DNA from 3 places in the Pseudomonas sp. microsymbiont 2 genome. Region 1 is predicted to be linked to each of the others. Evidence: riboswitches for the same ligand, from Rfam matches in the RefSeq annotation. Region 1 holds a riboswitch; each other region holds the start of a gene.

Region 1 (3,239 bases):
CTGCGCGCGCACCAGCGCGGCGTTGGCGGACAGCTGCCACTGGTTGCCCAGCGCCAGCTCCAGCGTGGCCTCGAGGCCATCGGAGGTCTGCTGGCCGGCTTGCTGCTGGAGCTTGGAGACCGGGTCATAGACCAGCAGCTTTTTCTTGACGATGTGGTAGGCGGCCAGGGTCCATTCCCCACGGCCTTCCCAGAAGCGCTGCTTGACGCCGAACTCGGTCTGCTTCGCCTCGGTCAGGTCGTAGTTCATCTGCGTCGGGCTGAGGCTGACCAGGTTGCTGACGCCGTCTTCGCTGGTGGAGTACTGGCCGTAGAACGACAGGTCTTCGGTCAGCGCATACACCAGGCCAACCCGCCAGTTGCCACCTTGCAGGCTGCGATCGTTGCGGGTGCCGTTGACCAGGTTGTCGCGCTCGATGTGGTTCTGGTCGCGGCGCACGCCGGTGACCAGCGACAGGCGTTCTGTCAGCTCGGTGCGGTTTTCGGCGAACAGGGCGAAGGTGCGGGTGGTGGACAGGGTCTGCGGCTTGAGCGGCGAGTCGCTGTGGAAGCCACCCGGAGCCGGGTGCCAGGGGTCGATGTAGTCGCTTGGCTCGGCATCGATATAGGGCGAGTTGCTGTCGACGTTGAAGCGGATCCGGTTGTATTCAGCGCCGGCCACGGTCTTGCTGCGCAAGCCGAACAGGGTGTGGTCGAAGGTGAAGCTCTGGCGATCGCCGATCTGTTCCTGGTTGTGCTTGATCTCCAGGTAGCTGCCACGTTGCAGCAAACCGGTATCGGCCTGCCAGGTATAGTCCTCGGCGTTGCGCCAGTGACGACGGCTCTTGATGTAGTAGAGCTGGTTGCTGGCGCTGACGTTGTCGCTGATGACCCAGTCGGTGTTGAAGCGCGTCCATTCGTCGTGGTAGCGCTGCACGTCGTTGCGCACGTTGTAGTTCTTCTTGCTCAGGCTGCCGCGCAGGTGACCATCGATCAGCGGGGTGCCAAAGTAGTTGGTCGGCTGCGCGTCGCCACGCTCGTGGGCGAGGGTGAAGCTCAAATCGTCGCTGGCATCGAAGCGCAGCGCGGCGCTGAGCGCCAGGCTACGTGAGTCGGTGCGGTCGACATAGCCGTTGCCTTCCTGCTTGTTCAGGGTGACACGGTAGCTGAGGCGTTCGCTCAGGCTGCCGCCGCTGTCCAGGCCCAGTTGCTGGCGATCCCAGGAGCCATAGCCGAGGCGTACATGATTGCGGATTTCGCCGGCGAACGGCTTTTTCGGGATCACATTGACCACCGCGCCGGTGGCGCCCTCGCCATACAGCACCGAGGCCGGGCCGCGGATCACGTCGATGCGCTCGACCATCCACGGATCGACCGGGAAACTCTGGGTGCCGGCGCCGGTGTACAGCCGCGCGCCATCGAACAGGGTCATGACCGAGCTGTGCCCGGTGAAACCACGGGCGGAGAGGGCGGTGCCGCCATTGCCCGGGGTGCCGATGAAGGTGATGCCCGGCGAGCGGGTGACGGCGTCCTGCACGGTCAGGTTGTTGCGCTGCTGGATCTGTTCGGCGCTGATGCTACTGGTGCTGGCCGGGGTTTCCAGGGCGCTGAGGTTCAGCCGCGAACCGGCCTGGGTCGGGGTCGTCAGGTCGACGGTTGCCTGGTCGCGGGTATCGGTGATCGCCGTGGAGGGCAGGGTGAGGGCGCCGACCTCGTGCTCGTCGGCCAGTGCCGGCAAGGAGACGGCCAGGCAGGCCGCCAGGGTATGAAGCTTGGGGTATCGGGACATGTCGTTCCACTGCTGCAGGAATGAATGGATCCCGGTGGAAACAATGCATAGACGCGCGACCCACGCACGCAGGCGCGCACGCGGATACCGGCCTGCGCCCGCCCACCGCGGGTTGCCAAGTGGAGCTTCAGGCCGGTCTCCGGGCTTGCGAGGGTCATGAGGCCTTCACCTTCCCATGCTGGCGCACAGTGGTCTGTCGAAGGGCTCGCTCGCTTACCGTTGCGGGGGCAGCGCCGGACTTGTCGTGACTACGACGCACCGGCTTCCCGTTTCACCCTGCGCGCGACGGCGCAGGACACCTGAAACTGGCGCGCATCTGACCATCGAATGGTGGGGGAGTCAATCGTTCGAGTGGGCGGGCGGCGCCGTGCAGTCGCTGTCGCAGAGCTGTCGGCGAGTCAGCGTCCGCGCCGTCGGGACACCCGCGCCTCGATATTCTTGCGACCGATCAGCAGGGCGGGCTTTTCCACCACCGGCTCATCGGCCAGCCACTTGTACATCACCAAGCTGTCCACCAGGCCCAGTTCGGCATGGCGGTAGGCCTTGGGCAGGCGCCCCACGGTCTCGAAGCCGAGCTTGTGCCACAGCGCCACGGCCACTTCGTTGGTGGCCACCACCGAGTTGAACTGCAGGGCCAGGAAGCCCTCCTGGCGAGCGAGCTTCTGCGAGTGTTCGCACATCAGCCTGGCCACGCCACGGCCACGGGCGTTCTCGCAGACCATGTAGCCGCAGTTGCCCACGTGGCCGCCGGGGCCGGCGGCATTGGCCTTGAGGAAATACGAGCCGAGCAGTTCGCCGTCCTGCTCGGCCACCAACGTGCGCAGGGGCGTTTGCAGCCAGAGCGCGCGGGCCTGCTCGAAGCTCAGTTGTGGGTCGAAGGCGTAGGTCTGGCGCGCCTGGACGATGGCCTGGAAGGTCGGCCAGAAGCGCTCGAAGTCTTCCGGTGTCATGGGGCGAATGTGGATCATGGCGACTCCTGCGCGGGCTGGGGCGCCAAGTCTGGTGGGGACCGCGCCGCCGCGCAAGGGCGGCGGCGCAATTGCCCTCAACCGTCGGCCTTGCCCACCGCGTCCAGGGCCCGGGCCGAATACACCAGGGCGGCGCCGGCATTCATCGCCACCGCCACGCCCAGCGCCTCGGCGATCTCTTCACGGCTGGCTCCATGCTTGACCGCCTGCTGCGAATGCACGGCGATGCAGCCGTCGCAGCGGGTGGTGACGGCCACGGCCAGGGAGATCAGCTCGCGGGTCTTGGCGTCCAGGTGGTTGGTCTTGGCCCCGGCGCCGCTGGCGGTCATGTAGCCGGCCACGGTATCGGGAGAGAGGTGCTTGAGATCGCCGATGCCGGCCATCAACTGCTTACGGTAGGCGTCCCAGTCCATCATGCTCATCGTCTTCACCTTGTCAGGTTGGTAACAGGAGCTTTGAGGCTAGACGATGTTCGGGCGGTGGGAGGCAGCCCGCTCCCATGCC
Region 2 (3,239 bases), 600 kb from region 1:
CGAGGCGTTCGGCCCGGTCAGCACGCTGATGGCCTATGACGACCTCGATGAAGCCCTGGCCCTGGCCGCCCGTGGCAAAGGCAGCCTGGTGGCGACCCTGGTGACCGCCGACCGCGCCGTGGCGGCCCGCGCCATTCCGGTTGCGGCCGCCTGGCACGGGCGTCTGCTGGTGCTCGACAGCGAAGCGGCCAAGGAATCCACCGGCCACGGCTCGCCTTTGCCGCAACTCAAGCACGGCGGCCCAGGGCGTGCGGGGGGCGGCGAAGAGCTGGGTGGCTTGCGCGCGGTGAAGCACTACCTGCAGCGCGCCGCGGTCCAGGGCTCACCGAGCATGCTGATGGCCGTGACCGGCGAATACGTGCGTGGCGCCGAGGTGATCGAGACCGAGGTCCATCCCTTCCGCCGTCATTTCGACGACCTGCGCATCGGCGAGTCGCTGCTCACTCACCGTCGTACCGTCACCGAAGCCGATCTGGTCAGCTTCGGCTGCCTGTCGGGCGATCACTTCTACATGCACTTCGATGACATCGCCGCCAAGCAGTCGCAGTTCGGCAAGCGCATCGCCCATGGCTACTTCGTGCTGTCGGCGGCGGCCGGGTTGTTCGTCAGCCCCGGTGAAGGGCCGGTGCTGGCCAACTACGGCCTGGACACCCTGCGCTTCATCACGCCGGTGGGCATCGGCGATACCATCCAGGCGCGGCTGACCTGCAAGCGCAAGATCGACCAGGACAAGGCCAGCCCGCTGGGGCAGCCCCAGGGCGTGGTGGCCTGGGATGTGGAAGTGACCAACCAGCTGGGTGAGCTGGTGGCCAGCTATGACATCCTGACGCTGGTGTCGAAGCGCGAGTAGCACATAACCCATTGACTCAGCGGGGCGCTGTGGGAGCGGCTTTAGCCGCGAACACCGGCGCAGCCGGTGCCATTCACCGTGGCGCCTGCTTCGCGACGGTTCGGCGTCCCGACAAACCCGCTCCCACAGGGTGCGCGCATTGACTCATCCGCGCATAAATGCTCAGATGCGCCCCTTGTTTTCAGGTGTCCCTGGCCGCCGCGCCAGGGGTTAAACGGGAAGCCGGTACCGCGCCTTGCGCGGGTAGTCCGGCGCTGCCCCCGCAACGGTAAGCGAGCAAGGCATTCGACAGACCACTGTGCCGCCGGCATGGGAAGGTGAATGCCCCATGACCCTCGCAAGCCCGGAGACCGGCCTGGAACCCCTGTTGGCTACTCCCGCGGTGGGCGGGTGCGCGCCGGTCTTGCGGCCTCCTGCTGTCTGCAATGCCTTCACGCACGCTCACCGTCGGACTCATTCACTTCGCGACGGTGGCTTTTCCATGGCTTCGCCCCTCCTGCGCATCGAGCGCCTGCGCTGGTCGCCATTCTCCGGCGGGCCGCCCCTGCTCGAGGGCATCGACCTCGACGTGCACCCCGGCGAGTGCGTCGGCCTGATCGGCCCCAACGGCAGCGGCAAGACCAGCCTGCTGCGCTGCGCCTACCGCTTCAGCCGGCCGCAGGCCGGACAGGTACTGTTCGAGGGCCAGGACATCTGGCACCAGCCACCGCGCTGGTTGGCGCAGCGCATCGCGGTCATGCAGCAAGAATTTCCCGAGGACTTTGGCCTGAGCGTGCGCGACGTGGTCGCCATGGGCCGTACCCCGCACCTGGGTTGGCTGGACGGTGACGGCGACCCGGCGCCGATCGACCAGGCCCTGCATCAATTGGGCCTGGACGCGCTTGCCGGGCAGGGCTTCAGCGGCCTGTCCGGTGGCGAGAAGCAACGCGTGCTGCTGGCCCGCGCCCTGGCCCAGCAGCCGCGCCTGCTGGTGCTGGACGAGCCGACCAATCACCTGGACCCACGCCACCAGCTCGCGCTGCTGCACCACCTGCGCGGTACCGGCCTAAGCCTGCTGGCCAGTTTCCATGACCTGAACCTGGCGGCGACCTACTGCGATCGGCTGTACGTGATCGAGCAAGGGCGCATCGTCGCCCAGGGCACGCCCGCCCAGGTCCTGACCGAGCAGTGCCTGGCCGAGGTATTCGGTGTCCACGCCCTGGTCGACCGCCATCCCGTGGGGCAGCACCCACGCATCACCTGGATCAGCCACGCATGAAGCGCCTGCTCTGCACCCTGCTCGTTGCCCTGCCCCTGCACGCCCTGGCCGGCGACTACCCCGTCAGCGTGCGCAGTTGCGACCGCGACGTGACCTTCGCGCATGCCCCGCAGCGGGCCGTCAGCCACGATGTCAACCTGACCGGCATGCTGCTGGCCCTGGGCCTGCGCGAGCGCATGGTCGGCTACAGCGGCATCAGCGGCTGGAAAAGCCTCGATCCGTCGATGCGCCAGTCCTTGCGCGGCCTGCCGGAACTCGCCCCGCGCTACCCGTCGGTGGAGAACCTGCTGGATGCCGACGCCGACTTCCTGTTCGCCGGCTGGAGCTACGGCATGCAGGTCGGCGGGCCGGTCACCCCGCAGCGCCTGGCGGCCTTCGGGATCCCGGTGTACGAGCTCAGCGAGTCCTGCTCGCGCATCATGCCCAGGCCGCCCGCGAGCCTCGACGACCTGTACACCGACCTGGCCAACCTGGGGCGGATCTTCGCTGTGGCCCCTCGGGCCGAAACCCTGATCGAGCAGCTGCGCCAGCGCGTGGCGCGGGTGACCACTGCACTGGCCGGCGCGCACGCCCGGCCCCGGGTCTTTCTCTACGACAGCGGCGAAGACCGCCCGACCACCTCTGGCCGCCTGGGCATGCCCCAGGCGCTGATCACCACGGCAGGTGGCGACAACGTCATGGCCGACGTGCGGGCCAGCTGGACCGAAGTCAGCTGGGAAAGCGTGGTCGAGCGCGACCCCGAAGTCATCGTGATCGTCGACTACGGACCGACATCCTGGCAGCACAAGCGCGACTTCCTGCTCCAGCATCCAGCCCTGGGCGACGTCACCGCCATCCGTGAGCGGCGCTTCGTGGTGCTGTCGTACCTGCAGGTGACGCCCTCGGTGGACAACGCCGCGGCGATCGAGCACCTGGCGACCGCCCTGCATCCACGGCTGTTCGCCGGAGCCCGGCAGTGATGCCGGTGCGCAGCCCGGCAGCCTATCGCCTGCTGCTGGGCGGGCTGCTCGTCGCCTTGCTGCTGTCCTGCCTGCTGTCATTGGGCTTTGGCGCGGCGCAGGTGCCGTTGGCCAAGGTGCTGGATATCGTCCTGCAGGCGCTGGGAGTCGCCCAGGGTGGCGATGTCAGCCG
Region 3 (3,239 bases), 350 kb from region 1:
GGTGTTGATCACCACCTCGGCCTGCACCTCGTCGAGCCAGGCCTCGACCTGATCGAGACAGGCGCGCTCCTTGAGGCTGGCCACCGCGATCGGCAACGGGTTCAAGCCACAGGCCTGCAGACGCTGGCAGAACACGTCGACGAACGCGGTGTTGGCCGCCTGCAGATGCGAGCGATAGAACAGCAACGGGGCCACCGGCCACTCGGGATGCCACTCGGCGTACCAGTCCTCGAGCGCCGCGCTGGCCCTGGCCGGGTGGTACACGGCGGTACGCGGCAAAGGCTGGGGCTCGCTCCAGGCGTAATCACGCCCCAGCCATTGACTGGCCAGGCAATTGAGCAGGTTCAGCGCGTTGCCCTTGCCGCCCTGGCGCAGATAGTGCCAAAGCCGCTCGGCATGCTCGCCGCGCTCCGTGCCCAGGCCGGTCAATTCAGGGTCGGGACGATCATCGCCCGGCACCAGGATCAACTGCACGCCATGGCTGGCCAGTTCGACCAACTGTTCGACACCATAGCGCCAGTAACCCACGCCGCCATGCAGCGACACCAGGATTACCTTGGCGTGACGCAGTACCTCGTCGACATAAAGGTCGACCGAGGCGTGGTTCTGCACCTGCATGGGATTGGCCAGGCGCAGGCTGGGGAAGTCCTCGGGCAACTGCTCGGCGGTTTCGGCGAGCAGCGCCAGGTGCGAATCGCCGCTGCAGAGGATCACCAGCTCGGCAGGGGTCTGGCCGAGATCGGCAATGCTGTCGTCCGGCACGAAACCGCCGGGCTGGGTCCGCAGCAGATGCATGGCTCAGGCGCCCAGGGCCTGGCGCAGGCGCGCCTCCAGTTGCACCGCATCGAGGTCCTGGCCAATCAGCACCAGGCGGGTGATGCGCGGCTCGTCCTGGCGCCAGGCACGGTCGAAGTGCTTGTCGAAACGCGTGCCCACGCCCTGGATCAGCAGCCGCATCGGCTTGCCCGGGATGGCAGCGAAGCCCTTGGCGCGCAGGATGCCAAATTCGGTGACCAACTGCGTCAGCGCGTCGAGCAGCAGGCTGTCGTCGGCCTCGGGCAGGTCGATGGAGATCGAGTCGAAGGCATCATGGTCGTGATCATCATGGTCGTCGCCGTCATGGTGCGAATCGTGGTGGGTGCGACGGCCGTCGATATGCGCCTCGGATTCGGCGCCCACGCCCAGCAATACCTCCAGCGGCAGACGACCGCTGCTCGCCTCGATCACCTTGACCGCCGACGGCAGCTCCTCGGCGACTTCGGCGCGGACCTTGGCCAGGCCCTGGGCATCGATCAGGTCGGCCTTGTTCAGGACCACCAGGTCGGCGCTGGCCAGTTGGTCGGCGAACAGCTCGTGCAGCGGCGACTCGTGGTCGAGGTTGGGGTCGAGCTTGCGCTGGGCATCGACCTGCTCCGGGTAGGCGGCGAAGGTGCCGGCGGCCACCGCCGGGCTGTCGACCACGGTGATCACCGCGTCGACGGTGCAGGCGTTGCGGATCTCCGGCCATTGGAACGCTTGCACCAGCGGCTTGGGCAGCGCCAGCCCGCTGGTTTCGATGAGGATATGGTCGAGATCGCCGCGACGGGCCACCAGCTCGCGCATGACCGGGAAGAACTCTTCCTGCACGGTGCAGCACAGGCAGCCGTTGGCCAGCTCGTAGACGCGGCCGTTGGCTTCTTCCTCGGTGCAACCGATGCTGCACTGTTTGAGGATCTCGCCGTCGATGCCCAGCTCGCCGAACTCGTTGACGATCACCGCGATGCGGCGGCCCTGGGCGTTGTCGAGCATGTGGCGGAGCAAGGTGGTCTTGCCCGAGCCGAGGAAGCCGGTGACGATGGTGACGGGAAGCTTGGCCAGTGTTTTCATGTCGCGATGCCCTTGGCAGCAATGGCGCGGGCAGGCCGGACGACAGCCTCGGCCAGGCCGGCCGGGCGCGTTCGCCACCGGATCACCCCGCCCGGTTGAAAGTCGAAAACGTCACGAGGCAGGTCTCCTGGCTTGCACCGTTCCGGTTTCGATGCCGGTGGGCCGGCGCCTTCCCGCGCGTTACGCAGTGGCTGTGCCGAACCCTTCAGTGCCTACAGTTGCGGGGGCAGCCGCGGCTTGTACCGCGTTCCCGTCTTAGCTCCGGCCTGGGCCGGAGAACCTCGAAGCGGCAAGGCTACGCAGTGCCTGCTTCGCGGTCAACCGCCGCCGCGATTGACGCAAGCCGTGCCCCATGATTTGCTAGCGCATTGCGTTCAGGTGCCCCCATCGGGGGTGAAACGGGAAACCGGTGCGTCACGCCGCCTCGACAGTGTGCGGACAAAGCCGGTGCTGCCCCCGCAACGGTAAGCGAGAGAGACGTCCAGACCACTGTGCCAGCGCGTCGGCATGGGAAGGTGGCCGCCCTCGATGGAGCCCCGCTCCAGCCTCGCCAGCCCGGAGACCGGCCTGACGTGCGGATGAACACCCCGCGGTGGGCGGGCGCTGTCGTATTCCCAGGGCGAGTCGTGCCTTGGAGCGTCGCGCTTGCCCGTTGCCATAATAAAGCAGCAGAGGAACGCGTCATGCCTTACACCAGTGCCAAGCACAGCGTCGCCACCCCCATCACCCTCAGCCAGCGCTTGATCGTCGCGGCAGGCGCCAGCCTGCTGGGTCTGTGCCTGGTGTATTTCGCCGGATTCTCGCACATCGAGGCGGTGCACAACGCCGCCCACGATACCCGCCACAGCGCCGCCTTCCCCTGCCACTGAGTAGACCCGCATGATCACGCGTATTGCCCGTACCGCGGGCTTCAGCGGGCTGCTTGCGGCCCTTTTGCTGACCTTGCTGCAGAGTTTCTGGGTGGCCCCGCTCATTCTCCAGGCAGAGACCTATGAAAGCGCGGCCCCCGTCACCGAACATCACGAGCATGGCGAAACCGCCGCCGCCCATGAGCACGAACACGGTGCCGAGGCCTGGGCCCCGGAAGACGGTTGGCAACGCGTGCTGTCCACCACAGGCGGCAACCTGGTGGTCGCGGTGGGCTTCGCCCTGATCCTCGCCGCGCTCTACAGCCTGCGCGAACCTGGCCGCGTGACCACCGGCGCGCTCTGGGGCCTGGCTGGCTTCGCCGTGTTCTGCCTGGCGCCGACCCTTGGCCTGCCGCCGGAACTGCCCGGCACCGCAGCCGCCGACCTCGGCCAACGCCAGACCTGGTGGATCGGCACCGCCGCCGCCACGGCAGGCGGCCTGGCCCTGCTGGTGTTCGCTCGACA

The links. Region 1 has a riboswitch for cobalamin ahead of ACYUME_RS16355 (TonB-dependent receptor). Riboswitches for the same ligand answer to the same signal wherever they lie in the genome.
Region 2: linked by a shared signal. The riboswitch ahead of ACYUME_RS13680 (ABC transporter ATP-binding protein) and the one ahead of ACYUME_RS16355 (TonB-dependent receptor) in region 1 are both predicted to bind cobalamin.
Region 3: linked by a shared signal. The riboswitch ahead of cobW (cobalamin biosynthesis protein CobW) and the one ahead of ACYUME_RS16355 (TonB-dependent receptor) in region 1 are both predicted to bind cobalamin.

Annotation. Positions count from the first base shown of each region.
Region 1 covers NZ_CM139112.1:3,649,110-3,652,348, reverse strand. Annotated here, with positions in the region: gene ACYUME_RS16355 (TonB-dependent receptor) at 1-1,767, opposite strand, end outside; cobalamin riboswitch at 1,881-2,085, opposite strand; gene ACYUME_RS16350 (GNAT family N-acetyltransferase) at 2,166-2,735, opposite strand; gene ACYUME_RS16345 (carboxymuconolactone decarboxylase family protein) at 2,813-3,157, opposite strand.
Region 2 covers NZ_CM139112.1:3,050,040-3,053,278, forward strand. Annotated here, with positions in the region: gene paaZ (phenylacetic acid degradation bifunctional protein PaaZ) at 1-850, shown strand, start outside; cobalamin riboswitch at 1,017-1,223, shown strand; gene ACYUME_RS13680 (ABC transporter ATP-binding protein) at 1,332-2,108, shown strand; gene ACYUME_RS13685 (ABC transporter substrate-binding protein) at 2,105-3,067, shown strand; gene ACYUME_RS13690 (FecCD family ABC transporter permease) at 3,064-3,239, shown strand, end outside.
Region 3 covers NZ_CM139112.1:3,299,359-3,302,597, forward strand. Annotated here, with positions in the region: gene cobN (cobaltochelatase subunit CobN) at 1-795, opposite strand, end outside; gene cobW (cobalamin biosynthesis protein CobW) at 799-1,866, opposite strand; cobalamin riboswitch at 1,967-2,165, opposite strand; cobalamin riboswitch at 2,225-2,451, shown strand; gene ACYUME_RS14690 (CbtB domain-containing protein) at 2,550-2,735, shown strand; gene ACYUME_RS14695 (CbtA family protein) at 2,746-3,239, shown strand, end outside.